4 regions of the Hydrogenophaga luteola genome follow, and region 4 is predicted to be linked to each of the others. Evidence: predicted binding sites of a transcription regulator. Region 4 holds the regulator's gene; each other region holds the start of a gene.

Region 1 (7,874 bases), on a different contig from region 4:
CACCACGGCGGACGTGATGGCGGTGCGGACCATGGCTTCGGGCAGGTCGGCCAGGGTCAGCCGCTTGGTGACGAAGAAGCCGATCAGCAGCGCATAGACCACCGCGACGGCCGAGCCCTCGGTGGCGGTGAACGCGCCGCCCACGATGCCCCCGATCACGATGATGGGCATCAGGAAGATGATCCAGGAGCGCTTGAGCTCATGGCCGACGCGCGACCACGAGAAGGCCTCGCCGGTCAGCGGATAGTTGCGCTTCCTGGCGATGTACCAGACAAGGAACATTATCGAAGCCACCAGGATCACGCCCGGCACCACGCCGGCCATGAACAGGCCGCCCACGGACACCGTGGGGCCGGCCATGAAGGCGTACACGATCATGGCGCCCGACGGCGGGATGATGGGCCCCAGGTTGGCCGCGGCCGCCACGACGGCCGACGAGAAGCCGACGCCATACACCTTGCGCAGCGACGGGATCATGGTGCTGCCGAGCGCGCTGGCGTCGGCCACCGCGGCGCCGGACACGGTGGACAGTCCCATGCCCGCCAGCACCGTGACGTGGGCCAGGCCGCCGCGGACGCGGCCGATCACGGCATTGGCCAGATCGATCAGCCGCTCCATGATGCCGGCCTTCATCATCAGCTCGCCGGCCAGGATGAAGAACGGAATGGTCATCAGCGGGAACGCGTTGACCGCGTTCATCATGCGCGACGGCAGCAGGTTGAAATCGACATCGCTGTAGGCCAGGCCGGCCACCGATGCGATGCCGAGCGAGAACGCCAGCGGCATGCCGAGCGCGGCGATGCCGAGGAAGACGAAGATGATCAGCAGGCTCATTCGGTGGCCGCCGTTTCTGTGTTTTTGGGTTTGCCGGTGAGGGCAATCCAGATCAGGTGCAAGGCCGAATGGGCGCACCCCACGCCCACGGCCACCAGAAACCAGCCCGCGCTGGCGTCCATCGAGATCATCAGTTCGTCCCACTGGTCCAGGGCCATGAGGGCGGACTGCCAGGCCACCAGCACCATCATGGCGGCGGCGGCGAGGGCCATGGCGCGCAGCAGCGCGTCCTGCACCACATCGGGCAGGCGGGCGGTCAGCAGCTCGATGCCGATGTGTGAACCGATGCGGATGCCCAGGGGGATGCCCAGGAAGATCGACCACACGAAAGTCAGGCGGGCGAGCTCGTCGGCAAAGCCGATCGAGCTGTTGAGGCCATAGCGCAGCACCACCTGCAACGACACGACGGCGACCATGGCACCCAGCAGCGCGACGATCAACCAGCCCGCCAGCGTGTCCAGGGTGTGAAGGGTCAGCGCCATGGGCCGCAGGCGACCCTGGTGCTGCTGCAGGTTCGGAGGGAGCAGGCGGCTCATGTCGTCACCGGCGGGGCGTCACTGACCCGAGGCCTTTTTCACTTCGGCGAGCACCTGGTCCACCAGCTCGGCGCCCACGCGCTTCTTGATGTCGTCCACGACGCCCGCGGTGGCGCGGCGCATGGCTTCGCGCTCGGAGGCCGGAATGGCGTCGTACTGCATGCCCTTCTTCTGCAGTTCCGCCAGCGCGGCGACGTCGGCTTTCGCGGCGGCGTCACGCTGCCAGGCCACCGCCTTGTCCATCGCGGTCCGGATCACCTTCTGGTGCTCGGGGGGCAGGGCCTGGAACTTCTTCCGGTTGGCAACCACGGCGATGAAGTCGAAGAAGTGGGCGGTGTTGGATACGTACTTCTGCACCTCGAAGAAGCGGCTGTCGTAGATCAGGTTGTACGGGTTCTCGTGGCCGTCGATGACCTTCTGCTCCATGGCCGAGTACACCTCCTTGATGTCCATGGACAGCGCGTTGGCGCCGAGCGCGCGGAAGGTGGCCAGGTGCGTCTCATTGGGTTGCAGGCGGATCTTCAGACCTTTGAGGTCGGCGATGGTCTTGATCGGACGCACGCTGTTGGTGACCTGGCGCGAGCCGAGCTCCATGAAGCCGAGCGCGATGAAACCCTTGTCCTCGAGCTTCTTGTCGATCAGTTCGCCGATCGGGCCGTCCATCACCTTGTAGGCGACTTCACGGTTGGGGAACAGGAAGGGCAGGCTCACCGCCTCCAGTTCGGGCACGGTGCGGGAGAGAAAGGCCATCCCGACCCAGGTCCCCATGATCGTGCCGGCGCGCGTCTGCGTGACGTTCTCCTGGGCGCCACCCAGCTGCATGTTCGGGAAGGTCTCGACGATCACCTTGCCGCCGGTGCCGGCCTCGACGTCCTTTTTGAACTGTTCGATGGCGATGGACGACGAGTGTTTGTCACTGAAATTGCCGGCAATGCGGATGCGTTCCTGTGCCCAGGCGGCCGAGACGACGGTGAGCGAGAGGGCGAAGGTGAGGCCGAGGCGGCCGATCCAGGAAGGGGTCATGAGGAAAGCTCCTGTGGGTTCGGGATAATGGGATCGCGAGCGCATCAAGTTGGATGCAAAACAACAAGATATTGCATACAAAAACAACTCGCTCATAAGTCCTTCGGCATCGAATTGGTGCGCAACAAGGGCTCCCTTCTTCGTGTTTGCAAGAAGCGGGCCAAAAGGTTTGCATGCAATGCTGAACTTGGCTTTCCTCTATGTATTTATGTGGGATTTCACCGAATCATTCTTGCTTTGGCAGAACACAAGCGATTAAACTGGCGCACATATTGGATACAAAATGGAAGAAACAAGCATACAAAAGAAGCGTGGAAGACCCTCCATCAGTCAGATGAAGAAGGAGCTCAGCGTCGACGCGATTCATCAGCGCGTGGTGCTGGCGATCGTCGAGCACCGGCTGCCGCCGGGCACCAAGCTGGGAGAGGAGAAGCTGGCCAAGGTGTTCGGCGTCAGCCGGACCATGATCCGGCAGGTCATCGAGCGGCTGGCGCACGACAGCATCGTGACGGTGCAGCCCAACCGGGGTGCATACGTGAGCAGCCCATCGGTGGAGGAGGCGAGGGAAGTGTTCGCGGCGCGACGCCTGATCGAGCCGGATCTGATCCGCCGCGCCGTGGCGACCGCCACGCCGGCCGACATCCGTCGCCTGAGAGATCACGTGGGTCTGGAGCACGCTGCCCGGGCCGCCAACGAGAAGCGCGCCATCATTCGCCTCTCAGGCGAGTTCCACCAGATCATTGCCGACATTGCCGGCAACCGCTTTCTTGCACGCACCATGCGCGAGCTGGAGACGCTGACCTGCCTGGTCATCATCCTCTACGACGCGCCGAACGTCCCGGCCTGCCCATACCACGAGCACAGCGACCTGGTCGATGCCATCGAGGCGCGCGATGCGGACAAGGCCGCGCATCTGATGGTCGACCACCTGGGGCATGTGGAAGCCTCACTCGATTTCGGGCGCGACGATGACGGCGAAGTCGATTTCGAGGCGGTTTTCGCCGCGAACTGAGCCCCGGGAGCCTCCCATGCGCTTGCTGGTCATCAATGCCAACACGTCGGACATCGTCACTGAGAAGGTGGCCGCGCAAGCGCGGCGCAGCGCTTCACCGGGCACCGAGATCGTGCCGGTCACGGGCACCTTTGGTGCGCGGGTGATCGCCACCCGCGCCGAACTGGCGATGGGCGAGCACTCGACCATCGTGCTCGCCGCGCGGCACGCCGAGGGCTGCGACGCCGTGGTGGTGGCCGTTTCCTACGACACGGGTGTCCGGGCCGCGCGCGAACTGTTGCCGGTGCCTGTGGTCGGCATGACGGAGGCGGCCCTGCACACCGCCTGCATGCTGGGCGGGCGCATGGGCATCATCCTGTTCGGTCGTCGTGTCCTGCCGCTGTACCAGGAGCTGGTGGCGTCGTACGGCCTGTCCAGCCGGATCGCAGGTTGGCGGGCGCTCGAAAGCACGGCCGCCTACGGTCGGGGCACCCACGACGAACTCGACCGCGAGATCGAGCGCACGGCCTGTGACCTGGTCGAACGCGATGGTGCGGAAGTGGTCGTGCTCACCGGCGCCGTGATGGCGGGTGTCCCTGCGCGCGTGCAAGGGGCGGTGCCCGTGCCGGTGGTCGATTGCATCGACGCCGCCGTGCGCCAGGCCGAGTTGCTGGCGCAGCTGAAGCTGCCCAAGCCGACGGCGGGCAGCTATGCCTTGCCACCACCGCGCGAACTGGTGGATGTGGACCACGCGATCGCGGCACGCCTCGGTCGAGGCGCCTGAATACCCCCTTCACGGAGATCCCGATGTTGCGCAGTCATGGCCGTTTTCCCTATACGCCCATCGTGTCCCGACCGGCGGGGCGGTGGCCAGGTGGCCACGGGCTCGCCGTCTATGTGGCCCTCAACCTGGAGCACTACGCCTTCGGTGAGGGCCTCGTCGAAGACCTCGTGCCCGGCATCCCCGCGCCGGACGTGCTCAACAACAGTTGGCGCGAATATGGAAACCGCGTGGGCGCCTGGCGTCTGCGCGAGTTGCTGCAGCAGTGCGGGCTGCCGGTGACCCTGCTCATCAACAGCGAGCTCTACGCGGTCGCACCCGACCTGGTGGCCGCCTTCCGCACCGACGGCGCCGAGATCGCCTCCCACGGGCGCACGAACTCCGAACACCAGGCGGATCTGGCGGAGGAGGACGAGCGGGCGTTGATCGATCACGTCACCGAGACGATCGCCCGCCACGAGGGGCGGCGGCCGGCCGGCTGGCTGAGTCCCTGGATTGCCGAAACCGAACGCACACCCGACCTGCTGCATGAAGCGGGCTACCGCTATGTGCTGGACTGGTGCATGGACGACCAGCCGGTGTGGCTGCGCACCAGGGGTGGACGGCTCCTGGCGGTGCCGTATCCGCAGGAACTCAACGACAGCGCGGCCATCATCGGGCGACAGATGCACGCCGGGGACTTTGCGGACATGATCGTGGACCAGTTCGACGAGATGCTTGAGCAGGCCGACCGCCATCCGCAGCCGCTGGTCATGGGCATCGCCCTGCACGCGATGATCACTGGGCAGCCCTTCCGCCTGCGCCAGCTCCGGCGCGCACTCGAGCACATCGCCAGGAAGCGGGATGGCTGCTGGCTGACCACGGCCGGCGCCATTGCGGAAGCGGGCTACACCCCCGAATAAGCGCCTGGCGCCAAGGGAGCGCGGCGCTTCAACGGCCCGCGGTCGTCGGATCGCGTCGCACCCGAACGGTGGATGCGCATACGCGGGTCACCAGCTGACTTCGCGGTCCGGCGTGGCGCTGATCTTGTGGATGCTCAGGTCGGCGCCGTCGTACTCCTCTTCCTGGTCCAGCCGAAGGCCCAGGGTGAGCTTGAGCAACCCGTAGACCACCACCCCGCCCAGCAGCGCCCAGGCCACGCCTATGGCAGTTCCCAGCAGTTGCGCACCGAAGCTGACGCCACCCAGGCCGCCCAGCGCCTGTTGGCCGAAGAGTCCGGCGGCGATGCCGCCCCAGGTGCCGCACAGGCCATGCAGCGGCCAGACGCCGAGCACGTCGTCGATCTTCCAGCGGTTCTGGGTCAACGTGAACATGGAGACGAACAGCAAGCCAGCCACCACGCCCACCACCAGTGCGCCCAGCGGGTGCATCAGGTCCGAGCCGGCGCAGACGGCGACCAGGCCGGCCAACGGGCCGTTGTGCACGAAGCCAGGGTCGTTCTTGCCGGCGATCAGCGCGGCCAGCGTGCCGCCGACCATGGCCATCAGCGAGTTGACCGCGACCAGACCCGAGATCTTGTCCAGCGTCTGGGCGCTCATGACGTTGAAGCCGAACCAGCCGACGCACAGGATCCAGGCGCCCAGCGCCAGGAACGGGATGTTCGAGGGCGGGTGGGCCGAGATGCCGCCGTCCTTGCGGTAGCGGTTGGCGCGCGCGCCGAGGAAGATCACCGCGGGCAGGGCGATCCAGCCGCCGACGGCGTGCACCACCACCGAGCCGGCGAAATCGTGGAAGGTCGCACCGGTCGTGGCCTCGATCCAGGCCTGCACGCCGAAGTGGCCGTTCCAGGCGATACCTTCGAAGAAGGGGTAGAAGAAGCCGACGATGACGGCCGTAGCGATCAGTTGCGGCCAGAACTTGGCGCGTTCGGCAATACCGCCGGAAATGATGGCCGGGATGGCGGCGGCAAAGGTCAGCAGGAAGAAGAACTTGACCAGGTCGTAGCCGTTCTTCTGCGCCAGCGTTTCGGCGCCGATGAAGAAGTGCGTGCCGTAGGCGACGCCGTAGCCCACGACGAAGTAGGCGATGGTCGAGACCGAGAAATCGACCAGGATCTTGACCAGGGCGTTGACCTGGTTCTTCTTGCGAACCGTGCCGAGCTCCAGAAAGGCGAAACCGGCGTGCATGGCCAGAACCATGATCCCGCCGAGCAGGATGAACAGGGCATCTGCGCCCTGTTTGAGTGCGTCCATGAAAAATCTCCGTGCAGAAGGCTTGTTTTGGTGCGTGATTGGCGCCAAAACAGGGTCTGCATGGCGAATCGCACCATGTCAAAGCAAAAACTGAGCCAAATGATTGTTGCTGGTGCATTGGGCACCGATGGGGTGCCTGCTTGCATCACGCCGCATGCAGCCAGGCCATTCCGTCGGGGAGCGCGCGCGGACCGAAGACATAGTGAAGCACCCTCCGCCGGCTGCTGCCCAGGGCCTTGGAAGATCGGTGCAGCAGCAAGGGGCGCATCAGGAAGGCATCGCCGGGTGTTGCTGGGCAGGATTGGTCCCCTGCGCGCAGGCGGATGGCCTCGTCCGGTGTGATCACGCCCTGCAGGTGCGAACCGGGAACCACTGAAAGCGCGCCGTCATCGGGGCCGCAGGCGTCCAAGTGCACACGCACTGCGAGAAGCTGTTCGAGGACCTGCACAGGGGGTTGCACATATTGGGTGCCGTCTTTGCGCGACCAGGCCTTCCAGTCTGGATGGTTCGTTTGGCCCACGACTGGAAAGCTGAGGTCCTGGTGCACCGCCACGAGCCAATTGAGGTCGGCCGACTTTTCAAAACAGATGCATTGCAGTGCGACCAGGTCGGGAGTGAGCACCGGCGCCAGCGCTGGGTGGCGGCGCAGACGGGCGGTCAGCTCGGCGCACCACGGCTCGACGAGGCGCTCGCGCTGGCCCGGCTTGCCGCCCCCCGCTTCCAGTTGCGAACCGAGCGCTTGCACTTCGGTGGCCGCCAGGACCGCTTCGACCATGGCACAGCCATGCTGATCAATCTGTTCTCGCAGCATGAGGTGGGCTCCGGGCGCTCAGGTGTTCACCTGGGCACGAAGTCCGATGGTGCGCAGCACCGAAGGCGCAATCAGCGTGTGCATGGGCTTGACCGGCAGCATGTACAGCCGGCCTAGCAGGTTCTTGGTGTGGACCACGGTGGTGACGGTCACGCGCACGGGCTGACCGGTCGGGCGGGCGCAATGCACCGAGACCACCACGTCCAGGTGCTTGTCGCGGTCGCCCAGCAGCACCTCGTCGGGCGTGTTCTCGAACAGGGTGAAGATGCCCACGCGCTCGCCAGGCCGGTAATCCGCGTCGGGGCGGGCGGGGTTGATCTCAGAGAGTTCGCCCAGGTTCTTCAGGCCCACCAGCTGCACCGCACGGTTGCGCAGCGTCATGCAGGCGTCGACCCAGCGCGGCGTGGCCCGGGCCGATTTCAGGAACTGGCCGAGCGCGCTCAGCGACGGGTCGGCGGCATCGATGGCCCATGCATCGTGGAAGTTGGCACCTTCCAGGCGCTGGGCGATGCGGCTGCCCGCAGGCGGGGTAACGGCGGTGGGGGTGTTCATCAAGTTGAATGGGTTTGGTTGGACAAGCTGCCCAGCTTTGTTGTCTCGTTGGCGACAGTGGCTGTGTTTCGATGCAGCGCCCACATCAAGTCGGTACAAGCGCGCGGATGAACGGCTTCCTAGCATGGCCTGGCCGCGTGCCGTCCGTTCCAGA
Region 2 (7,874 bases), on a different contig from region 4:
CCTTCTGGGCCTGAGCCAGGCGCTCTTCGGCCTTTCTCAACTCCATCTCGAGGATCTGGCGGGCATCGCTGTCGCGCGCACGCTGCTCAGCCGAGTCGTTGCGAGGCGCACTGCGGGGCGCTGCCGGGGAGCTGGCAGACCGCGGAGCCGCCTGCGGCGCGGGGCCTTGAATGACGGTGATGTTGCCGCCCTCCATCAGCTTGCAGCCCTGGGCCTTCGCCACCGTGGCGTTGTTGGTGTACTCATTGCCACAGCGATAGATTCGCTCTTGCGCCACAGACGGCAACCACCACGCCGCGGCGATGGAAAGGATCAGGACGCGATGCGTTCTTCGGGCAACGTTCAGCTTCGACAACACGTGGGCTCCAGGCGCGGTGGGCGCATTGAGAATCATTTTTCAGTATGACCCAAAAACAGACCGCATGGTATCCGCCATGACAGGATGCCCATGCGCTCGTTCGAACGGCCAAAAAAAAGGACGGCCTGGCCGTCCCTTTTTGGCTGCGGAGCGAGGCCCGGTCACCGGGCCCGCCATCACAGGCTGTAGTACATGTCGAATTCCACCGGGTGCGGCGCCATGCGGAAGCGAGTCACTTCGCTCATCTTCAGCTCGATATAGGCGTCCAGCATGGAGTCGGTGAACACGCCGCCCTTGGTCAGGAAGGCGCGGTCCTTGTCGAGATACTCCAGCGCCTGGTCGAGGCTGTGGCAGACGGTCGGGACCAGCTTGTCCTCTTCCGGCGGCAGGTGGTAGAGGTCCTTGGTGGCGGCTTCGCCCGGGTGGATCTTGTTCTCCACACCGTCCAGGCCGGCCATCATCAGGGCCGAGAAGGCCAGGTACGGGTTGGCGGAAGGATCGGGGAAACGCGCTTCGATGCGGCGGCCCTTGGGGTTGGCCACGTAAGGAATGCGGATCGAGGCGGAGCGATTGCGGGCCGAGTAGGCCAGCTTGACCGGGGCTTCGAAGCCGGGCACCAGACGCTTGTAGGAGTTCGTGCCAGGGTTGGTGATGGCGTTCAGCGCACGAGCGTGCTTGATGATGCCGCCGATGTAGAACAGGGCAAAGTCGCTCAGACCAGCGTAGCCGTCGCCTGCGAACAGGTTCTTGCCATCCTTCCAGATCGACTGGTGCACGTGCATGCCGGAGCCGTTGTCACCAGCGTAGGGCTTGGGCATGAAGGTGGCCGTCTTGCCGTAGGCGTTCGCCACGTTCCAGACCACGTACTTCAGAACCTGGGTCCAGTCGGCGCGCTCGACCAGGGTCGAGAACTTGGTGCCGATTTCGTTTTGGCCGGCGCCCGCCACTTCGTGGTGGAACACTTCGACCGGAATGCCCAGGGATTCGAGGATCAGGACCATCTCGGCGCGCATGTCCTGCGTGCTGTCGACCGGGGGCACGGGGAAGTAGCCACCCTTGGTGGTGGGACGGTGGCCGCGGTTGCCGCCTTCGAGCTTGGCGCCACTGTTCCAGGGGGCCTCGTACTCTTCGATTTCGCTGAACACGCGGCCGGGCTCGTTGCTCCAGCGCACACCGTCGAAGATGAAGAACTCGGGCTCGGGACCAAAGTAGGCGGTATCTCCCAGGCCGGAAGCCTTCAGATAGGCTTCGGCGCGCTTGGCGATGGAGCGGGGATCGCGGTCATAAGCCTTGCCATCGCCCGGCTCGATCACGTCGCACTGCAGGAACAGCGTGGTCTCTTCGAAGAAGGGGTCGATGTTGGCAGTGCTCGGGTCAGGCATGAGCTGCATGTCCGACGCTTCGATGCCCTTCCAGCCGGCCACCGAGGAACCATCGAACGCGTGGCCCGAGGTGAACTTGTCTTCGTCGAAGTGCGAGATCGGCACGGTGACGTGCTGTTCCTTGCCACGGGTGTCGGTGAAACGGAAGTCAACGAACTTGACTTCGTTGTCCTTCACCATTTGCATCACGTCTGCGACGGTCTTGGCCATCAAATACTCCTGTTGCTGTGTGAGTGGAAAACTGAATTTGACAAAGGCATGAAGCAGTTTCTGTGCCAAAGTTGTGCCGTCGGGATCAATAAACGACTCGCCAATCCCCAAGGCGGCGCAGATTATGGCGCAGTGCGTTGAGCCGGCGGTCTGCCACACCCGGTACTTGGGGTGATTGCAGTTCACCGCATTCATTTCGCATTTTTTTGGTGCATTCCAGCATAAAGCACCACACTGGTGCAATCTACTGACGCACCAACTCGGGGCCCAATTTCGCACCAAACCGTTCTAGCCCATCGAGCAGCGACGCAAACGCCGGGGCAACAGCGTCGGGGACTCCCTTGACACCCAGCTCGATGTGCCGCCCGTACTCTGGGTGGTCCACGCTGGGCAGGCTGAACACCTTCACCGGGTGCTCGCGCTCGATGGCCTCCATCAGAGGTGTCAATGTGGCTTCCATGGCCCCCATGACCACCACCGAACGCTCCTGCCACACGCCTTGCCGGTGCAGGTGGCGGTAAGGCCCATCCAGCAGAGCCTCGATCATCGGCCACGCCATCACCGGGAACCCGGGAACAAAATGCACCGAGCCCCCGCCGGGTCCATCGCAACTGAACCCGGGAATCTTGTTGTAGGGGTTGGGAATGATCCGGGCACCGACCGGAAACACCCCCATGTTCAGGCGGTGCACGTTGTCTGGCCTTGCTGGATCGAAGACCTCGCCCTTCTCTGCAGCCACATCTCTCATCCTCTGCTCGATGAGCTCACGGGCTTCGGGGTGCAGCACCAGGTCCACCTGCAGCGCCGCAGCTGCGCACTGGCGGGTGTGATCGTCGGGCGTGGCACCGATGCCACCGCAGCTGAACACGACATCACCGCTGGCGAAAGCCTCTCGCAACGCATCGGTGATGCGCTCTCGGTCATCCCCGATGAAACGCGCCCACGCCAGCGAGAGGCCCCTTTCCGCCAGCAGTTCGATCACCTTCGGCAGGTGCTTGTCAGCGCGTTTGCCCGACAGGATCTCATCGCCGACGATGATCAGTCCAAACGTCGGAAGATTCTCTTGACTGGTGCTCATGAAAGTCAGGCGCCAGGTGGCGGCAGAACGGTGGTAGGCGGTGGAGTTTCCAGCGGCATGGCTGCCTGGCCTCCTGGCTCGGCATCCAGGACCTCCACCACATGCGCAGCTCGCATACGCTGCAGCGCCGCCAGCGTGAAATGTGCGAACCACAGAGACGCAAAGGCAAACACCAGGGTGTAAATCCAGATGGCCACCGGCACCAGCAACGGCGCCAGCGCCACAAACATGGCACCGGATGCCCAGAGCAGGCTGGGTGCTGCGCCAAGATAGCCGCTGAGGATTCCCATGACCAGAAGACTGCCGCGGTTTTCACGCAGGATGGTCTTGCGCTCGGCAATGCTGGCATGCTGCGCCAGTGCGTCGTAAGCAAACACGCGGTAGGTCAGCCAGCCCCAGATCAGCGGCGGCAGGATGAGCACCAGCGGCGGAACCAGCCACAGGGGCATGGAAAGCACCAGCACCACCAGGGCCACGAGCGTGGAACCCAGCGACCACAAAAGGCCGAGCACGAAGGAGCCACCACGCCTGCGTTCGAGCGACGGAAAGCGTCGCTGCTCAACCAGCTCAACCATGGACGGAGTCATGAACACGGCGACCAGCAGCAGGCACAGCAACACGATCACCGGAGTCGCCAGAGCCAGGACCACCAGCGGTGCAAACACCGTCCGCATGGAGCCAAGACCGACGCGATCCAGCCAGCCCAGAAAGCCCTGAACCAGTTCATAGGTCTGCAGCCACTGCGTGACGGCATCGACCGACGTGTCCCAGAAGAAATAGCCCAGGCCAAACGACAGTGCGACCATCAGTACCAGGGGCAGGAACGACAAACCGATCACCCGCGGGTGCATGCAGTAAGCAACCGCCCGCCAGAACGCATCAAACAGCTGAGTCATGCAACGAGAATACCGGTTTTCCCGCCAGCCCGGCGGCACGCGAAGCGGAGACACGATGGACAGCGTCATCATCCATGGCACCCGCCTGGAGGTTCGACACATCCCAGGCCAGACCGGCCGCTCGCCGCTGGTGTTCCTGCACGAAGGGCTGGGCAGCGTGTCCATGTGGACCCAACGAGGCCGCAACTGGACGAAGGAACTGTGCAACGCCACCGGACGGTCCGGCTGGGTGTATTCCCGAAGAGGTTACGGGCACTCTGACCCAGTGCCGGACGTGCGCGGAACGCCTCAGGTCGGGGAGTTCTGGCACACCGGGCGGCACGAACCTGACTACATGCACCGAGAGGCCCTGGATGTGCTGCCGGCCTTGCTGGAGACACTGGGCATCGACGCACCCGTGCTGGTGGGCCACTCCGACGGGGCCACCATCGCGCTGCTGTACGCCAGCCGACATCCGGTGACAGCCTGCGTCGTCATGGCACCCCATGTGTTTGTGGAGGAGGTCTCGATCCGGTCCATCAAGCAGGCCAGGTCCGTATACATGCAACCCGGGGAACAGGGCCTGCGGTCGCGCCTGGCGCGCCATCACAAGAATGTCGACAACGCCTTCTGGCAATGGAACGACATCTGGCTCGACCCCGCATTCCTGAACTTCGATATCCGCAGCGAATGCCGAAACATTCGTGCCCCGGTACTGGCCATTCAAGGAGCCAACGACGAGTACGGCACCCTCCAGCAGATATGGGATGTACAGCCCAAGGATGCTGCAGCACACACCCTGGTCCTGTCGGCTTGCGGGCACAGCCCGCATCGGGACCAGCCCGATGCTGTGCTCGCAGCCATTGGGACGTTTCTTTCCGAGCTCCCATGAATCCCCTGTTTGTGGGATGGCAACAAGCCTCAAGCGCCGGCAGAATGTAGGGTTTGCCGTTCGGAGACCAGCGTGATACGCGCACTCACAACCGCGAGCTGTGGTTGGCGAGTAGCTCCAATCCCCAAGGAAATCACGCAAACGACGTGTCAAATTGCGACAAAACCGCCTGTTTGCGCGATCATCCGACTACATTTGGTCACACTCCGTCACTGAAATTTGCATGACCGCCTGGAACAACCCTTGGCTTCTGTCCATGCTGGTGCCCGCTCTGCTGGGGACCGGCGCGTGGATATATCGCCTCTGGGAGAGCCGAAAAGCCCGGGCCCAGCGAAGGATTCCCAAGCGGTGGCCGCTGGATACCCGCGTGATCGCAAACTCCGAAGAGTTGCAGGTGTGGCACTGGCTGTCCCGGGCCTTCTACGATCACCACGTGATGATCAAGCTACCGGTCACCCGCTTCACCTTGCCCCGGGAGAAGCAACAAGGAATGGACTGGTACCGGCTGCTTGGGGGCGTCTACTGCACGTTCACCATCTGCAAGTCCGACGGACGGGTGGTCGGCTGTCTGGACGTGCCTGGACGGGCGGGCATCCCGAGGAGCACGCGCCAACTCAAACACTCCCTTCTCACGCAATGCGGGCTCCCCTACTGGGTGGTTCGTTCGTCCAGCCTGCCCACGGTTTCCGAAATCCGCAGCGAGTTTCTCGGCGAGACCCCCACTGCCCAGAGCATGCGCGAGCACGAGCAGGAAGAGCGTGCCATCATCGCGGCTCAGGCGAATCTGCGCTCGGCGTTGAACCGCCAGCGCAACACCCGTCACAGCGACTTCAGTCCCCTGTCGACCTGGCCCGGCAGCACCACAGGTGATTCACGCGTCAGCGACCTGGGCTCCCAGTGGCAGGACAATTCGTTCCTGATGCCACTCGACAGCCGTAAAGGCGATCTGCTCTGACCGGTGCAGACCGCGACCGGGGCTCAATGTTTGCGGCTCAGCTCAGCCACCTCGCTGGCGGTTAGCCACCGCCAATGCCCGACGGGCAGCTCATCGGTCAGTGCAATGGCTCCAATCCGGGAGCGGTGAAGCCCCTCGACCCGGTTTCCGACAGCGGCCACCATGCGCTTGACTTGGTGGTACTTGCCCTCCGTGAGCGTCAATTCCAGACGGTTCGGCCCCAGAGCCCGGCATGCGGCTGCACGAACCGGCTTCGGGTCATCGTCCAGCACGACGCCATCCATCAGACGGACTGTCTGGCGCTCATCGAGCGGATGTTTCACCTGCACCTGGTACACCTTGGGCACATGGTGCTTGGGTGACGTCATCCGGTGAATGAACTTGCCATCGTCGGACAGCAGCAGCAATCCCGTGGTGTCCTGATCCAGCCGCCCCACCGCCTGCACCCCAGCAGCGGCACCACCACCCCGCAGGCGCAGTGGGGCCGGCAGCAGCGTGTACACACTTGGATGAGCCCCAGGCTTCTGGGAGCACTCGAAACCAGCCGGTTTGTGCAGCATCAGGTAGGCGTACTCCTGATAGATCCAGCGCTCGCCCTGCACCCAGAAAACCAGGCCGACCTCATCCAGCATGGCTCCGGGGTCCGTGCAAGGCTCCCGCGCCTCGCCCAGTTGCACGAACCCCTGCTGGACCAGTCCGCAGCAGACACGGCGGGTTCCGAAACCCTGACTGAAAAGGATGTCCTGCAACGCAAGCATGACAAAACGGCAATGAAAAACCCCAGCCGGTGACGGCTGGGGTTGGGTAGGTGGTGGAGCTGGGGGGATTTGAACCCCCGTCCGCAAGCCTTCTTCGAGCAGTTCTACATGTGTAGCCGTCTGTTTTGGATCTCACCCCCTGAGCCGCGCAGTGGCACGCTGCCCAGGACGCCAGCAACCTTGGATCTCACCGTGCGACAAGTTGCCCGTCGCACGACCAGCCTATGTAAATAACTTTGCAGCCTGGACCCTCACAGCTTGCGCTGATCAGACCCTTGCCCAGCCCATAGGCCTGCTGTTGCAAAGCTCACCGGCAATTAAGCGGCGAGTGCGAAACGTTCGTCGTTTGCAGTTAGTTTTTTTCTGCTGTTTTACGAGGTGACAGAACCTCGACATGCCCTGCTGCGTGTCCGAACCCACGTCGAAACCAGTGCAGCCCCTTAGAGTCGGTAGTTTAAGGCAGTCCCAGGCATTTCAAGAGCCCAAGGGGCCCTTCAATGATTTCGTCCGCTCCCCAGGTCGAAACGTCGGCCTCTGGCCCCAGATAGCCGTACATCGCAGCCACTGTGCGCATTCCCGCAGCTCGGCCGGCTTGTATGTCGCGAATGTCGTCGCCGACGTAGAGACAATCCGCGGACGCAACCCCGATGCGGCGGGCTGCTTCCAGCAGGGGCTCAGGATGGGGCTTGGTGTGTGGCGTTGTGTCGCCACTGATGACGGCAGAGGCCCTGGCAAACAGCGGCATGGACTGGGTCAGAGGCCGGGTGAAGCGCTCACCCTTGTTGGTCACCACGCCCCAAAAGCGACCCTGCCTCAACAGCGTGTCCAGCAGCGTCTCGACACCCTCGAACGGACGGGTCTGCAGCAGCAACCGGTCCTGGTAGCAATCGAAAAATTCCTGCCTGAGGTCTTCAAAGCCGTGATCGCCAGGCCCGGTATCAAAAGCCACCCGCAACATGCCGCGCGCACCGGAGCCCGCATGCGCGCGGTAACGATCCACGGGAATAGGCGCCAGTTGGCGGCTGATGCGCATTGCATTGGCCGCGCCCGCGAGATCGGGGGCACTGTCGATCAGGGTGCCATCCAGATCGAACAGCACCGCCCGGATGCCCGCGAAAGCCGTCATGGCCTGCGGCTGGACACCAGGTAGTTCACGCTGGTGTCGCTACTGAGCCAGTAGCGCTGGGTCAAGGGGTTGTATTCCATGCCCCGGGTTTGCTCCAGCGACAGACCAGCGGCACGGCAGTGCGCCGCCAGCTCGCTCGGACGGATCATCTTGGCGTATTCGTGCGTACCTTTGGGAAGCATGCGCAACAGGTACTCGGCGCCGACGATCGCAAACAGGAACGATTTGGGGTTGCGGTTG
Region 3 (7,874 bases), on a different contig from region 4:
TGCCCCGCTGGCCCGGGGCGCCGCGGCCCTGCACCACCACGCGCACGGCATGCTCGCCGTGCACAACCTCAGCAAGCTCGAAGACCTGGCCGCCAGCATCGCGGCCGTGCTGCGGCGCTGACCCATTCACTCAGAAACCCCAAAACAAAGAGGACACACCACCATGGACATGCAAGGCAACCGCTCCCTGGCCGTCACCCAGCAACAGGCCTGGGACGCGCTCAACGACCCCGCCGTTCTCAAGGCCTGCATCCCCGGCTGCGACAAGGTCGAGGCCACGGGCGAGAACCAGTACGCGGTGGGCATGGCGGTCAAGATCGGGCCGGTGGCGGCCAAGTTCGCTGGAAAGATCCTGCTCTCGGACATCGTCGCGCCCGAGTCCTACAAGATCAATTTCGAGGGCCAGGGCGGTGTGGCCGGCTTCGGCAAAGGCACGGCCGAGGTCCGGCTGACGCCAAACGGCAGCGGCTGCGAGCTCGACTACACCGTGCACGCCACCGTCGGCGGCAAGGTGGCGCAGCTGGGCCAGCGCCTGATCGACGGCACGGCCAAGTCGATGGCCGAAGACTTCTTCAAGCGCTTCGACGAGGCCATGCAACAGGCCCACCCCGAAGCCTACGCCGCACGCGATGCCGCGGCGCAGGCCGCTGCGGCGGGCGAGGCACCGGTGGCCGTGGCCGAGGCCACCGCCCCCAGCGGGGGGAGCATTCCCACCTGGGTCTGGATCGCGGGTGGTGTGATGCTGCTGGCCCTGTGGTGGTTCAGCCGCTGAGGCCTGCTCCGCTCACAATTGCCGCCTGTACTGGAGACGCCATGGAAAACCTCGACATCACGGTGCTGCGCCAACTGCTGCAATGGCGCCAGCAAGGCCAGCGCGCGCTGCTGGCCACGGTGATCCGCACCTGGGGGTCCTCGCCCCGCCCGGTCGGTTCGATCATGGCGCTGTGCGAGACCGGCGCCGTGATCGGTTCGGTCTCGGGCGGTTGCATCGAGGACGACCTGATCTACCGCTACCGACGCGCGGACGGCGCTGCGGGCGCGGGCACCCACGACATCCCCGACGGCCCGCCGGAGCGCGTGAAGTACGGCGTCAGCGCCGACGAGGCCCACCGCTTCGGCCTGCCCTGCGGCGGCACGCTGGAACTGATGCTGGAGTTCAACCCCGACACCGACGCTCTGGCAACGCTGGTGACGGCGCTGGGCGAGGGGCGGCTGATGCAGCGCAGCACCGACCTAGCCACCGGACACGTCACGGTCGCGGCCTGCGAGCGGCCGCAGGCGCTAAGCGACGATGGGCGCGTGCTGCGCAACACCTTCGGGCCCGAATACCGCATGCTGCTGATCGGCGCCGGCCAGCTGGCCGAGTACCTCTCGACCATGGCGATCTTCTGCGGCTTCTCGGTCTCGGTCTGCGACCCGCGCGAGGAGTACCGCGGCAGCTGGAACGTGCCCGGCGCCAAGCTGCTCACCGGCATGCCCGACGACGTGGTGCAGGCCTTCGGCGTCGACCGCCGCACCTGCGTCATCGCGCTCACGCACGACCCCAAGCTCGACGACCTGGCCCTGCTCGAAGCCCTGGGCACCGAGGCCTTCTACGTCGGCGCCATCGGCTCGCGCCGCAACAACGAGGCCCGGCGCGCGCGCATGATCGAACACTTCGACCAGACCGGAGAGAGCCTGGCCGCCATGCGCGGCCCCATCGGCATCTACATCGGCAGCAAGATGCCCTCGGAAATCGCGGTCAGCATCATGGCCGAGGTGCTGGCGGTGAAGAACGGTGTGGCGCTGCCGCGCGACGCCCAGGTCGGTCCGGCCAAGGACCAGCTCCAGCCCCGCAGCGCGGACGACGGCGGCGCCGTCTGCTTCAGCGCGTCGCGCGTGGCCTGAGCGCCGCCGCCCCGGCCACGGCGTGGCATGTGACTTGCGGTTGACTGCAAAAGAGGTGCATTGTCCGGGTGCCTGCCCGGGCACTGTCTCAATCTGCAACACTGTCGTTCCGCCCACGAACGCCGAGGCCGATGTGACCACCACCGTCCATTCCCCCCTGCTCCCTGACCAGCGTCTGGCCCTGATCGAACGTGCGCGCCTGTCGGTGCTGGAGGCGCGCGACAGCGCCCCCTCACCCTGGCTGGCCGCTCCGATCGAACGCTCCTGGCGTCGCTGCCTGGCCATGGGACAGGACCCGCACCAGCGCGTGGCCTTCGAGCCGGTGTCGGCCAGCGGCATGCGCCAGGCGCTGGAGGCGAGCCAGCCCCTGATCCAGGCCGCCGCGCCGGTGATCCGCTCGCTCTCGCGGGCGATGGTGCACACCCGCTACTTCGCCATCCTCACGGACGCCCGCGGCACGGTGATCGACGTGGACGGCCCGGTCGACCGCAACAACCCGCGGGCCGCGGCCATCGCGCGCGTGGGGGTCGACCTCTCCGAGCGCGCCGTCGGCACCACCGCCATCGGCACCACGCTGACCGACCACGAGCCGGTCTGGCTGCACCGCGGCGAACACTTCTTCCACGACAACGGCGCCTTCAGCTGCGCCGGCGCGCCGATCTGGGGGCCGGACGGTCACTGCGTCGGCATGCTGGACCTGACGGGTATCGACGTGGCGGAACAACCCGCCCTCAAGCACCTGGTGACGCAGTCGGCGCGCAGCATCGAGAACGCGCTGACCACCTCGCGCCCGCACCGCATGCTGCTGCGCCTGAACTGGCCGGGCCGTGTGCTCGGCGACGACAACGACGGCCTGGTCTGTGTGGACGACGACGGCCGCATCATCGGCGCCAACCGCGCGGCCTCCGACATGCTGGGCCTGATGCCGCAGGAGGGCGCGATGCACTGCAGCGAGGTCTTCGCGGTGCCCACCGATGGCCTGTTCGACGCGGCCCGCGCGCAGCGCCCGGCGTTCGAGGTGCCGCTGTGGTCCGGCCTGCGGCTGCAACTGCTGGCCCAGGGACCAGGCCGCGTCTCCGGCTCGCCGCGCCCGGCCAGCCACAGTGTGCCGCTCAAGGACGTGGAGGCCGCCCTGATCCGCCGCGCGGTGGAAGACGCGCGCGGCAACGTCATGGAAGCGGCCCGCGCGCTCGGCATCAGCCGCGCGACGGTCTACCGCAAACTCACGAAAAAGAAATAGCCCCCTGCGCCGCTGCGCGGCTTCCCCCCTGCTGCGCGAGGGGACCGCCCCTGTGGTCCGGCAAAGCCGGTCCAACGGGGCGACTGGTCTGGGGGCGCGCGCTCCGGCTGCGCTTCCTTCAAGGAGCCGTAAGGGTCAAGCCATGTTGCTTGAACATGGCCAGCAGCTCGCCGCTCTCGCGCAGTGCTTTCATGGCCGTGTCCAGCGCGGTCGCCAGGTCCTTGTGGGCCGCCTTGATCGCCATGCCCACCGGCCAGCCGGTGTCGGCAATGCCGTTGTTGAGGTTGAGTTTGGACAGCGGGAACTGCTCCACCGACGCCTTGCGCTGGAACAGCGCGGCCTCGGCCTGCGCCCGCAGCACGAACGCGCCTGCGGCCTTGCCGTCGATCACCGCCTGCGCGGCCTCGACGCCCGAGGGGTAGATCGAGACCTGGTTGCGCAACAGCCCACCGCCATAGCCCATGAGCACGCTGGCCGCCCCCGCGCCGCGCTCAGCCGCCAGCGGCAGGCCCTTGAGGTCTTCGGGGGAAGCGGCCGAGGCCAGACGCCGGCTGTCGTGCAGCAGCACATTCGACTGGCGCATGTAGGGCGCCATGATCGTCACCTGCGGGTTCCCATTGGCCAGGAAGCGGTCGGCCGGCACCTGCAGCATCACGTCGGCCGGCCCGTAGCCCAGGTAGTGGCCGCGCCAGACCATGTTGCGCAGATCGTCGTTCATGTTCTCGCCTGCGTCGAACGGCAGCAGCGAGAGCTTGAGATTCATCTGGCGGGCCAGCGCCTCGGCCAGTGACACGTCCAGGCCTTTCATGTCCGTGGCCGGGCCGCTGGAGAACGGTGCGTTGTCCTTGTACACCGCGACTTTGAGCGCCCCGTTGGCGCGGATGCGCGCCAGGTCGCTCAGGTCGGTCTGCGCCAGCACCGGCCAGGGCATGGCCAGCGCGGCCGGCAGCAGCGCCAGCGCTTCGCGGCGGCGCAGGCCCCTGGAAGTCTTCAGGGTGGAGTCGGTCATGGGTCTTGTCTCTCTGTGATGTTGTCGCTGACGGCCCCGCCGGTGGCGTGGGCTCAGGGTTCGCGGCGGGTCTCGATGTAGGTGCGGATGGTCCAGATCGCTTCCTGCGTCAGCGTGCCTTCGAACGGCGGCATGTAGACACGCCCGTCGCGCACGCGGCCGCGGCGCACGGTGGAGATGAAGTAGTCGTCCATTTCCTTCATGCAGGAGGCCTTCTTGGCCGCGTCGGCCAGGCCGGAGCAGTCGCTGTCCATCTTGCGCAGGTCGGGCGAGATGCCGCCGGAGATGGCTTCCAGGCCATGGCAGCGGGCGCAGTTCTGGTTGTAGGCTGAGGTGCCGATGCGCAGCGCCTCCTTGCGGGCCGGGCTCTGCTCGTTGTAGGGGTTGGCGTCCAGCCACTTGGCGCCCAGCTGCGGCAGGGTGCTGGTGTCCACGGCCTGCGGGACCACGTCCCCGTGGGCATACACAGCGGTGGCGGTCAGGCCGGCCACCAGCAGGGCGACAGCGCGTCGGGATGCGAGGGAAAAACGGACGTTCATGGGCTTGTCTCCAGGTTCAGAAAAAAGGGCTTCTGACACCCGGTCAGCAATAAGCGGGCCACAAAAAGAACCGCCTCTGTGTCACCCGCATCCCGGCCCAATTGCAATGCCCATGTGTTCCAAATTGAACCACCCCGTTGTCCCACACCCCCACCACTGTCCCATTCCGAACGGGCACAAGGGGCCACTGTGAGCTGGCCGGGGATTTGCTTTGTACCGGAAGGAGGCACCCGCCACAGCTTGTTTCATTCAGGGATTTCCCACTGTTGATTCGTGGCACAGATATGAAGAAAATCACATGAGTCAGGACAGCAACGACCACGATCCGCTTCAGTTCGGCCCCATCGAGCCGAACTGGTCGATGGATTACTGGGGAGGCCTTCCCCCGGACCCTGGAGACAACATGAGTGCCGCCATGTACACGCCACCCGGCCGAGAGCGTGTCAGCATGCCTTCTGCCCCCCACGAGGCCGGACATGATCCGATCGGCCAGTCGCATCAGCGCTCGCGTGCATTCGGCATCACCGAACAGAGCGAACCCGACTTTTCCAGCCCGCTGCGTGGCGACCTGACCAGCGCCCTGGACGAAAACCGCTTCCTGTTCCAGCACGCGGCACCGGTCATGGAGACGCTGTACGACCAGATCGCCAACACCCACAGCATGGTGCTGCTGACCTCGGCCAAGGGCATGGTGCTGCACTCGCTGGGCGACAACGACTTCCTGGAAAAAGCCTCGCGCGTGGCGCTGATGCCCGGCATGGACTGGTCCGAGCAGACCAAGGGCACCAACGCGATCGGCACCGCGCTGACCGAAGAAGAGGCGCTCACCGTCCATGGCAACCAGCACTTCCTGAACGCCAACAAGTTCCTGACCTGCTCGTGCTCGCCGATCTTCGACCCCTACGGTCAGGTCATCGGCGCACTGGACGTGACCGGCGACCAGCGCAGCTTTCACCAGCACACGCTGGCCCTGGTGCGCATGTCGGCGCAGATGATCGAGAACCACATGTTCGCCGACATCTTCCCGAAGGCGATCCGGGTGCACTTCCACACCCGCTCGGAGTTTCTCGGCACCCTGGTCGAAGGCATCGCGGTGTTCTCGCCCGAGGGCCGCTTCATCTCGGCCAACCGCAGCGCACAGTTCCAGATCGGGCTGCCGTTTGCTGCGCTCAAGGCCCACACCTTCTCCTCGCTGTTCGGCATCCCGATCTCCTCGCTGGTCGACCTGTTCAGCGGCACCCTTCCCACGCCCAAGCAGCTGGTGCTGCACAACGGCGTGGCCGTGTGGTGCCGCGTCAAGATCAAGGCGGCCAACCCCTGGAACGCAGGCCGGCCCATGCCGGTGACGCCGCAGCAGGCCGAAGAACAGGCCGCCGCCACACCCTCGCCTGCGGTGGCCAAGGTGGTGCCGCGCAAGCCGCACCTCTCCACGCTGCAGTACCTGGACACCGGCGACCCGCAGGTCTCGGCCGTGATCCACAAGCTGCGCATGGTCTCGGGCAAGGACATCCCGGTGATGATCCTGGGCGAGACCGGCACCGGCAAAGACCTGCTGGCGCAGGCCATCCACGGCGACTCCAACCGCTCGGGCCAGCCCTTTGTCTCGGTCAACTGCGCCTCCATTCCCGACACCCTGATCGAGTCGGAGCTGTTCGGCTACGAAGAAGGCGCCTTCACCGGCGCGCGCAAGAAGGGCTCGATCGGCAAGATCCTGCAAGCCAACGGTGGCACGCTGTTCCTCGACGAAATCGGCGACATGCCCAAGCACCTGCAGGCGCGGCTGTTGCGTGTGCTGCAGGAGCGGCGGGTGAGTCCGCTGGGTGCGGGCAAGGAGGTCGACGTGGACGTGGCCATCGTCAGCGCCACCCACAAGAACCTCAAGGACATGATCGCGCGCGGCGACTTCCGCGAAGACCTCTACTACCGTCTCAACGGCCTGGTGGTGCGCCTGCCGGCGCTGCGCGAGCGCACCGACTTCGACCTGGTGGTGCAAAAGATCGTCAAGTCGCTGTGCGAGAGCGGCCAGAACATAGGCATCGCACCGCGGGTGATGGACATCTTCAAGCGCTACCACTGGCCGGGCAACTTCCGCCAGCTGCACAACCTGCTGCGTACGGCGGTGGTGATGGTCGGCTGTGCCGGCATGATCGACATGGAGCACCTGCCGGACGACTTCCTCGAAGAGCTGGAACACGGCCTGCCGCACCCGGTGGCGCAGCGCCTGAGCACGCCGGTACCGACCGTCGACGCCTCGCTGCCGGAGGTGCCCAGCGCGCCGCCCATGCCCGAACCCACGGTGGATGGACAGAAGCTGCAGGACGTGGCGATCAGCGCGATGGCGCAGATGCTGCGCCTGCACGGCGGCAATGTGTCGGCCGCGGCCAAAGCGCTGGGCGTCTCGCGCAACACGATCTACCGAAAGAAGCACCTGCTACCGCCCGATCTGTTGGGCTGAGGGCTGGCGGTCCATCCACACGGGCTCCAGTTCGCGCCAGGCGCGCAGCACGTTGAAGCCGTGCCTTTCCTCGTAGCCCGCCCAGTCGCGGAAGGCGGGCAAGGCGACGCGGTCGATCTCCTGCGGCTGTCCGCCTTCGTCCATGGCCTGCAAGGTCTTATCGCGCAGCGCGCCGAGGTAGGCGCGCGTGTCCTGCAGCGCGGACGGGTGTCCCGACGTTGGCGCGACCGACCAGGTGGTGGCGATCACCTGCCTGGGCCCCAGAGCCTGCAGCCGGTCCAGTGCAGCGATCCAGCCCTCCAGATGACCTTGCGCGAGTTCGGGCACACGGCGCTGGTAGACGAGCCCACCGGCCCACAACACGCGCTGCCGCGCGTCCCACAGCACCAGGTCGCCCTCGGTGTGCGCGTGCTCCACCCGCATCACGCGCAATCGCCAGCGACCCAGGCGCAGCACCTCGCCTTCGGACAACGTGCGCGTGGGCAGCACGATGCGCGTGCCCGCCATGCCGGCTTCACCCACCCGCCGGGTCAGGCTGGCCAGACAGTCCGGGCAGCGCAGCGCCATGCCTTCGCGGGTGGCTGCGGTCGCAAGGATCTGCGTGCGGCCGGCGGCCACGTCGGCGGCAAAGGCTGAGTTGGCCAGCACGTTCTCGGAATGCGCGTGGGTGTTGACGATCCAGCGCACCTGCGCGCCAAAGCGGCAGGCCAGCGAACGCCGCACACGTTCGCCGTGCCAGTGGCT
Region 4 (7,874 bases):
GGGCCGTTCCACAGCGGCACGCGGCGCGACTCCTTGAAACGCATCTTGCCGGGCAGCTTGAGGTCGGGCGTGAGCAGCCAGGCGCTCCAGCCCGCGTAATGGCTCTTCCAATGCGCCGCCAGGCGCTGGAAGAAGTCGCTGCCGTCGCTGCCATCGGCCATCTGGACGCTCTCGCGGCCCAGGCCTGGTTCGGGCGCGGCCTTGGCGCCCACGGTGAAGGTGCGGGGCGCGCGCGCGCCGCGTTCGGCCGCGCGCACCTGGGCGCTCTGCCCCGCCACGCCAGCCGCCGCAATGCGCTCGCCATAGGGCGGGTTCAGCAGCATCACACCCGGCTTGTCGGTGGGCGGCATGCGCTGCAGCGCGTCGCCGCCGCGCAGTTCCATCGCAAAGGCCACGCCCGCGCGCTCGGCGTTGCGTTGCGCGAAGTCGACCATGCGGAAGGCCACGTCGCTGCCGAACACGATGGGCTTGCGTCCGGCGGGCCAATCGCGGCGCTGCTTGGCGGCCTCGTCCTTGAGCGCGTGCCAGACGTGCGGCTGGAACGGCAGCAGCTTCTCGAAGGCGAAACGCCGCTGCAGGCCGGGCGCCACGCGCAGCGCGATCTGCGCCGCCTCGATGGCCACCGTGCCGCTGCCGCAGCAGGGGTCGTACAGCGGCACGATGTCGTCCAGCGACTCGGCTTCGGCGCCATTCCAGCCGGTGGCGGCGATCATGGCCGCGGCCAGCGTTTCCTTCAGCGGCGCATCACCCTTGTCCTCGCGCCAGCCGCGCTTGAACAGAGGCTCGCCCGAGGTGTCGATGTAGAGGCTCACCGTGTCGGTGGTCAGGTGGGCGTAGAGTCGCACATCGGGCCAGGTGGTGTTGACGCTGGGGCGTTCGCCGCGTTTGTCGCGGAAGCGGTCGCAGACCGCGTCCTTGATCTTGAGCGCCGCGAAGTTCAGGCTCTTGAGCGGGCTGTGCTGGGCCGTGACCTCGACCTTGATGGTCTGCTGCGGGGTGAACCAGATCTCCCACGCGACCTCGCTGGCCGCGGCATAGAGGTCGTTCTCGCTGCGGTAGCCGCCGTGCCAGAGCTGCACCAGCACACGCTGGGCGAGCCGGCTGTGCAGGTTGAGTTTGAGCGCGTCGCGCCACGAGGACTGCAGCGCCACGCCAGCGCGCGACTTCTGCACAGCGGTCTCGCCGGTGATGCGGGTGACCTCGGCCGCGAGGTAGTCTTCCACCCCTGCGGCGCAAGGAAGGAACAGGGAAAGGGAGTTCAAAGCGCTTTTCTCAGGTTCGCGGGCGCGATGCGCAGCGCCTCGCGGTATTTCGCGACCGTGCGGCGCGCGCACTCGATGCCCTGCTCCTTGAGCAGGTCCGAGAGCTGGTTGTCCGACAGCGGTTTGGACGGCTCTTCGGAGGCAATGAACTGCTTGAGCAGCGCACGCACCGCGGTGCTCGACGCATTGCCGCCGGTCTCGGTGCCCAGGCTGGAGCCGAAGAAGTACTTCAGTTCGTAGGTGCCGAACGGCGTGGCCATGTACTTGGCCGTGGTCACGCGGCTGATCGTGGACTCGTGCAAACCCAGCTCGTCAGCGATCTCGCGCAGCACCAGCGGGCGCATGGCGAGCTCGCCGTGCATGAAGAAGTTGCGCTGGCGCTCGACGATGGCCGAGGACACACGCAGGATGGTGTCAAAGCGCTGCTGGATGTTCTTGATGAACCAGCGCGCTTCCTGCAGCCGTTGCTGCATGGCCGCGTGGCCGGCTTCGCCGCCGGCCTCGCGCCGCCCCCGCAGGGCGTTGGCGTAAACGTCGTGCACGCGCAGGCGCGGCATCACCTCGGCGTTGAGCGAGACCTTGAAGCCGCGACCGGCGCGGGTGACGATCACGTCGGGCACCACCACGTTGCGCTCGACGTCGACGAAGCGGCGCCCCGGCTTGGGCTCGAGCCGCGCGATCAGCGTCAGCGCCGCACGCACGGTCTCGTCGTCGTGCCCGGTGGCCGCACACAGGCGCTTGATGTCGCGCTTGGCCATCAGCTCCAGCGGCTGCTCGCAGATCGCCAGCGCCGCACGGGCCGCCGGCGTGTTGCGCAGGTCCATGATCTGCAGCCGCAGGCACTCCCCCAGGTCGCGCGCGCCCACGCCCGTGGGCTCCATCTGCTGCAGCCACTGCAGGGCGATGCCCAGGCGCCGCTCGATCGCCTCGACCTCGTCGAAGCGCGGTTCCTCATCGGCGGGCCGGCCGGCGGTCAGCCGCCAGCAGGCGCGGGCCAGCTCGTGCAGGCTGTCCTCCAGATAGCCATCGTCGTTGAGCGACTCGATCAGGAAGTACAGCGCCGCGCTGTCCTCGTCCGAGAGGCGCAGGCAGCGCGCCTGGTCGTGCAGCTGGTCCTGCAGGCTGACCGGCACACGGGCCAGGTCGGCGGCGGTGGCGGTGTCGTCGTCTTCGCTGCCGGAGCCGCTGTTGCGCGCAGGCGCTTCGCCCCCCCACTCGCTGTCGTCGGGCGCCATCTCGACCGTGCCGTCGCCTTCCCAGCTCTCTTCGACCGGGGTCGCACCGTCCAGCCGGCTCTCGACGTCGTCGCCGGTGCTGTCCGCGCTGTCGGCCGGGGCGGTGCGGGTGTCCGGCTCGGCGCTGCGCGGCTCAACCACCGGCTGCGCCGCTTCTTCCAGTTGCTCGCCGGCCACCACCGGCGCGTCCGCCGTCTGAACGCCGAAATCCTCGCGATCGGCCAGCTCCTCGCCACGTTCCAGGAACGGGTTCTCGTCGAGCATCTGCTCGACCTCCTGGGCCATCTCCAGCGTGGACAGCTGCAGCAGCCGGATCGACTGCTGCAGTTGTGGCGTCAGCGCGAGGTGCTGCGACACCCGCAGCGACAGACCTTGCTTCATCCGCTCATCCCGTCACATGCGGAAGTTCTCGCCGAGGTAGACGCGGCGCACCTCGGCGTTTTCAATGATTTCGGCGGTGGTCCCGCTGGCCAGCACATGACCGTCACTGATGATGTAGGCGTGGTCACAGATGCCCAGGGTTTCGCGCACGTTGTGGTCGGTGATCAGCACACCGATGCCGCGCGACTTGAGGAAGCTGATGATGTGCTGGATTTCCAGCACCGCGATCGGGTCGATGCCGGCGAAAGGCTCGTCCAGCAGGATGAACCGCGGGCGGGTGGCCAGCGCGCGGGCGATCTCCACGCGCCGGCGCTCACCGCCCGAGAGGGCGGGCGCGGGCGAATCGCGCAGGTGGTCGACGCGCAGCTCCTTGAGCAGCTCGTCCAGGCGGGCGTCGATCTCGCGCGCGGACAGCGGCTGGCCGTTGGCGTCCTGCTGCAGCTCCAGCACCGCGCGCACGTTCTGCGCCACCGTCAGCTTTCGGAAGATTGATGCTTCCTGCGGCAGGTAGCCCAGGCCCAGCCGGGCGCGCCGGTGGATGGGCAGGGATTCGATGCGGTGGTCGTCCAGCAGGATTTCGCCACCATCGGCCCGCAGCAGGCCGACGATCATGTAGAACGAGGTGGTTTTGCCGGCACCGTTGGGACCGAGCAGACCGACCACCTCGCCCTTGTCCACCGACAGGGATACGTCCTTGACCACCTTGCGGCTGCCATAGGACTTCTTGAGCCCTCTGACCTCCAGACGGCTGTGCGACACCATGTCGCCCGAAGGGCTGGCGCTGGCGACGGTCTCCGTCACTTCTTGGGCTCGGTGATCTTGCCGCTGGGGCGCAGCTTCGCCGGATCGGTCGCTGGAGCGGCGGGACCGTTCTTCTCCTCTTCCGGGATCGGCGTGAGCATGGCGCGCACGCGGCCGGTGGGATTGGCTGCCGTCTTGCTGGTGTCGCCACCCTTGACCGTGAACACCTCGGTCAGGCTGTTGTAGAGGATCTCGGTGCCTTCGCTCACGTCGTTGAGCAGGGTGCCGCGGTAGCGGCGCAGCACCGCGCGGCCGGTGAACAGCACCGTCTGAGCCTTGCTGTCGTATTCGATGCGGTCGCCTTCGCCCTCAATCCACTCGTCCAGACCTTCCCGTTTCTGGCGGAAGAAGCCGGCCTTCTCGGGCGTTCCCAGCAGCAGACCGTACTGGTTGCCCTGCGGGTCCTGGCGCACGTCCAGTTTGGCACCACGCATCAGGATGGTGCCCTTGGTGATCAGCACATTGCCGGTGAACACGCTGGTCTGGCGCGCCTCTTCGTAACGCAGCGCATCGGCCTCCACGTTCATGGGCTTGTCCTTGTCGGCCTTTTCGGCCTGCGCCAGCAGGGGCAGCGTCAGGCCAATGACGGCCAACATCCGGGCGATGGAACGGGGGGTTGGTGCGTGTAGGTGCATGGCGTATGAGGGCACAAATCTTGCATTCATTGTAGCGGTGCCCAAGCCGTTTCGCGGCAGCGGCGGCACATTGTTCCCGCCATGAAAGCAGGAAGCCCGCACAGGCGGGCTTCAAGAAGAGAAGTGACAGAAACCGGTCAGCCTTTGCGGGCCTCGGCGATCAGCGAGTCGGCCACCAGCAGAGTGCGCGGCCCCTGTCCACCCACATAGAACTTGCCGGCGATGCCCAGGGCGGGCGTGCCTTCTACCTGGTAGGCGTCCTGCAGACCGACGGCCTTCTTGGACAGCTCGGCGGCCTGACCGTTGAAGATGCCCAGAAACTGCTCGCGGTTCACGCCCTGCTTTTCGATCCAGGCGGTGATGGCGGGTGTCGTTGTCAGAGGCAGGCGCTCTTCATGGATGGCCTTGAACACCTTGACGTGCAGCGTGTCCACCAGGTTCATGGCCTCCAGCGTGAAGTACAGGCGCTGCATCGGCACGAAGTTCTGGTTGAAGGCCACCGGCATGCGGCGCACCGTGACGTGGGCCGGCTTGCGCTTGATCCACTCGCCGAAGACTGGCTCGAAGTTGTAGCAGTGGATGCAGCTGTAGGCAAAGAACTCGACCACCTCGACCTGCCCCGCCGGGCTCTCGGTCGGTGCTGGCTTGGCCAGGCGCTGGAAGTCGGTGCCTTCCTTGAAGGCCACGCGCTGGGCCAGTGCCGGCGACAGGGCCAGTCCGCTGGCGGTGGCGGCACCAGCCACCAGGAGGCTGCGCGAAAAATCTCGACGATGCATGGAATCGGACTCCTTGAAATGACCTGAATCAGGCTCCCGGGCCTGTGAAAAGTTCCTCGTGCGGTGGTGCAATCAGCGCTGCACCCGCACCAGCGCCGCCTCCACCCCGTTCACCTCCAGTTGCTCGCGCGTAGCCTCGGCCATGGATTTCTGGCCAAACGGCCCCATGCGGACGCGGAACACGGTGCGGCCCGACTGCTCGCGCTCGGTGATGGTGGCGTCCATGCCCAGCATGGCCAGCCGGGCCTTCTGCGCCTGCGCCTCTTCGGGAGACTTGAACGCCCCGGCCTGCACGAAGTAGGTGAACGGGTCGGCCCCCTGTGCAGCCGCGGGCTCCGCCGGTGCTCCAGCCTTGGCTTTCATCAGGTCGCCCAGCGGATCGGTGTCCGGCTTGGCGGCGTCTGCGGCTTTGGCGGCCGGCGCCTTGTCGGGCTCCGCCGCCGGAGATTCCTTCGGCGCAGTGTCGCCGGCCACCGGCGGCGGCGTCTCTGCAGGGGTCGGCAGCGGCGGCGCCTTGTTCACCAGCCCGGCATTCGGGTTCCAGCCCTTGTTGCGCTCGGCCTCGGCCGCATCGTCGGCCGGTTTGCGGGTGACGCCACGGTCCACGAAGGGCACCGGCACGCGCGTCACATACACGGCCACGGAAAGCGCCAGGCCCAGGCCGACGAGCAGGCCGACCACGAAGCCGACCAGGGTGCCGCCACGCTGAGTGCGGGCCTGCAGGAATGAAATGTTCATGGGAGGGGAGGGTTTCACATCTTCTGCGGGGCGCTCACGCCCAGCACGGCCAGACCATTGTGCAACACCTGCGCCGTCGCCCGGACCAGGGCCAGACGGGCTCGTTTGACCGCCTCGTCGTCCACCAGGATGCGCTCGGCGTCGTAGTAGCTGTGGTAGGCCGCGGCCAGCTCGCGCAGATAGAAGGTCACGTCGTGCGGGGCAAAGCCTTCGGCCGCCGCGGTCAACATGGCCGGGTACTTGGCCAGCAGCAGCATCAGCGACTGCGCGGCCGGCGTGTCCAGCGGCGACAGGTCGGTGCCGGCCAGCGAAGCCACGTCGCCGCCCCAGGCGGCCAGCACCGAGCAGATGCGCGCGTGGGCGTATTGCACGTAATAGACCGGGTTGTCGTTGTTCTTCTGCACGGCCAGATCGACGTCGAAGGTGTATTCGGTGTCGGGCTTGCGCGAGAGCAGGAAGAAGCGCACCGCGTCCTTGCTGGTCCACTCGATCAGGTCACGCAGGGTCACGTAGCTGCCGGCGCGCTTGCTGATCTTGACCTCTTCACCGTTGCGCACCACGCGCACCATGGTGTGCAGCACGTAGTCGGGGTAGCCCTGGGGGATGCCCACGCCCGCGGCCTGCAGGCCGGCGCGCACCCGCGCGATGGTGCCGTGGTGGTCGGTGCCCTGGATGTTGATGACCTTGGTGAAACCGCGCTCCCACTTGGCGATGTGGTAGGCCACGTCGGGCACGAAGTAGGTGTAGGTGCCGTCGCCCTTGCGCATGACGCGGTCCTTGTCGTCGCCGTAGTCGGTGGACCTGAGCCACAGCGCGCCGTCCTGCTCGTAGGTCTTGCCATTGGCGACCAGCTTATTCACCGTCGCGTCCACGCGGCCGTCGGTGTAGAGGCTGGATTCGAGGTAGTAGTGGTCGAACTTGACCGCGAAAGCTTGCAGGTCCAGATCCTGTTCGTTGCGCAGGTAGGCGACCGCGAACTGCCGGATGTTGTCGTAGTCCTCAACATCGCCGTTCGCGGTGAACTCGCGGTCGTCCGCCTTGACGGTAGCACGCGCCTTGAAGGCCTCGGCAATGTCGGCGATGTAGTCGCCGTTGTAGAAGTTCTTGGCCAGCGGGTTGTCGCTGGCGGTGGGCCAGCAGTCGTCGCCCGGTTTAAAGCCCTTGGCGCGCAGCTGTGTGCTGGTGGCCAGGGTGCCGATCTGCACGCCTGCGTCGTTGTAATAGAACTCGCGGTGCACGCTCCAGCCCTGGGTGCTGTAGAGGTTGCAGATCGCGTCGCCCAGCGCGGCCTGGCGGCCGTGGCCCACGTGCAGCGGGCCGGTGGGGTTGGCCGAGACAAACTCCACCATCAGGCGCTGGCCATTGGAGGGCTGGACGCCGAAGGCTTCGCCAGCATGCAGCACCTCGGTCACGATGGCCTGCTTGGCCGCGGGCTTGAGCCGCAGGTTCAGGAAGCCGGGCCCGGCGATCTCGATGTCGGCCACCCATTGCTGGTAGACCGGCAGCGCCATCAGCGCGGCCTTGAGCTGCTCGCCCAGCTGGCGCGGGTTGGCTTTCAGCGGTTTGGCCAGCTGCATGGCGGCCGTGACTGCGTAGTCGCCATGGGCCGCGACCTTGGGCGATTCGAAGGCGGCCTTGTCGCCGGCACCGGGTGAGAGCTGGTCCAGCGCCTGCGCGAGGCCGGCCAGCAGTTCCTGTTTGATCTTGAGCATAGGGACGGGATTTTAGGTTCGGGAAAGCCCTGCCCCCGGCTGTCAGACAGCCTTAAGACAAACGCGGGTATCGTTTCCGGGCCCGTTTCGGGCACTTCACCCCACAAGGCACCACATGAAACAACTGCTGACCCTGCTCGCCCTGACCGGAACCCTCTCACTGGCCCTCGCCCAGACGGCGGCTCCTGCGGCCGCACCTGCCGCCGCTGCGGCACCCGCTCCCGCCGCGGCGCCAGTGGCGGCCCCCGCGGCCGACAAGAAGCCGACCGCCCAGCAGAACCGCATGAAGACCTGCAACGCCGACCCGAAAGCCAAGACGCTCAAGGGCGACGAG

What was found. Region 4 encodes sigma-54, which starts transcription at its own class of promoters, with help from an activator protein. Its sites were predicted from a motif close to TGGCANGNAANCTGCTTT; they were not measured.
Region 1: a site for sigma-54 is predicted at 6,438-6,455, ahead of ACFOPI_RS14930 (ammonium transporter). Genes of this name have one in related genera too.
Region 2: a site for sigma-54 is predicted at 2,001-2,018, ahead of glnA (type I glutamate--ammonia ligase). Genes of this name have one in related genera too.
Region 3: a site for sigma-54 is predicted at 4,719-4,736, ahead of pedF (cytochrome c-550 PedF). Genes of this name have one in related genera too.

The regions. Positions count from the first base shown of each region.
Region 1 covers NZ_JBHRXX010000007.1:50,444-58,317, forward strand. Annotated here, with positions in the region: gene ACFOPI_RS14900 (TRAP transporter large permease) at 1-834, opposite strand, end outside; gene ACFOPI_RS14905 (TRAP transporter small permease) at 831-1,370, opposite strand; gene ACFOPI_RS14910 (TRAP transporter substrate-binding protein) at 1,389-2,393, opposite strand; gene ACFOPI_RS14915 (GntR family transcriptional regulator) at 2,728-3,405, shown strand; gene ACFOPI_RS14920 (aspartate/glutamate racemase family protein) at 3,422-4,168, shown strand; gene ACFOPI_RS14925 (polysaccharide deacetylase family protein) at 4,192-5,067, shown strand; gene ACFOPI_RS14930 (ammonium transporter) at 5,155-6,357, opposite strand; gene ACFOPI_RS14935 (phytanoyl-CoA dioxygenase family protein) at 6,503-7,168, opposite strand; gene ACFOPI_RS14940 (DUF2867 domain-containing protein) at 7,187-7,720, opposite strand.
Region 2 covers NZ_JBHRXX010000007.1:523,560-531,433, reverse strand. Annotated here, with positions in the region: gene ACFOPI_RS17260 (hypothetical protein) at 1-277, opposite strand, end outside; gene glnA (type I glutamate--ammonia ligase) at 535-1,950, opposite strand; gene ACFOPI_RS17250 (competence/damage-inducible protein A) at 2,195-3,028, opposite strand; gene ACFOPI_RS17245 (EI24 domain-containing protein) at 3,034-3,924, opposite strand; gene ACFOPI_RS17240 (alpha/beta fold hydrolase) at 3,980-4,795, shown strand; gene ACFOPI_RS17235 (DUF2726 domain-containing protein) at 5,019-5,750, shown strand; gene ACFOPI_RS17230 (16S rRNA pseudouridine(516) synthase) at 5,774-6,508, opposite strand; RNA gene ssrA (transfer-messenger RNA) at 6,560-6,948, opposite strand; gene ACFOPI_RS17220 (HAD-IA family hydrolase) at 6,963-7,634, opposite strand; gene ubiG (bifunctional 2-polyprenyl-6-hydroxyphenol methylase/3-demethylubiquinol 3-O-methyltransferase UbiG) at 7,631-7,874, opposite strand, start outside.
Region 3 covers NZ_JBHRXX010000007.1:471,228-479,101, reverse strand. Annotated here, with positions in the region: gene ACFOPI_RS17015 (vWA domain-containing protein) at 1-121, shown strand, start outside; gene ACFOPI_RS17010 (CoxG family protein) at 164-772, shown strand; gene ACFOPI_RS17005 (XdhC family protein) at 814-1,887, shown strand; gene ACFOPI_RS17000 (helix-turn-helix domain-containing protein) at 2,021-3,127, shown strand; gene ACFOPI_RS16995 (substrate-binding periplasmic protein) at 3,246-4,136, opposite strand; gene pedF (cytochrome c-550 PedF) at 4,190-4,675, opposite strand; gene ACFOPI_RS16985 (sigma-54-dependent Fis family transcriptional regulator) at 5,079-7,130, shown strand; gene ACFOPI_RS16980 (MBL fold metallo-hydrolase) at 7,107-7,874, opposite strand, start outside.
Region 4 covers NZ_JBHRXX010000004.1:157,725-165,598, reverse strand. Annotated here, with positions in the region: gene ACFOPI_RS09940 (THUMP domain-containing class I SAM-dependent RNA methyltransferase) at 1-1,262, opposite strand, end outside; gene ACFOPI_RS09935 (RNA polymerase factor sigma-54) at 1,259-2,878, opposite strand; gene lptB (LPS export ABC transporter ATP-binding protein) at 2,891-3,640, opposite strand; gene lptA (lipopolysaccharide transport periplasmic protein LptA) at 3,676-4,275, opposite strand; gene ACFOPI_RS09920 (thiol:disulfide interchange protein DsbA/DsbL) at 4,452-5,090, opposite strand; gene ACFOPI_RS09915 (SPOR domain-containing protein) at 5,163-5,828, opposite strand; gene argS (arginine--tRNA ligase) at 5,843-7,540, opposite strand; gene ACFOPI_RS09905 (PsiF family protein) at 7,656-7,874, shown strand, end outside.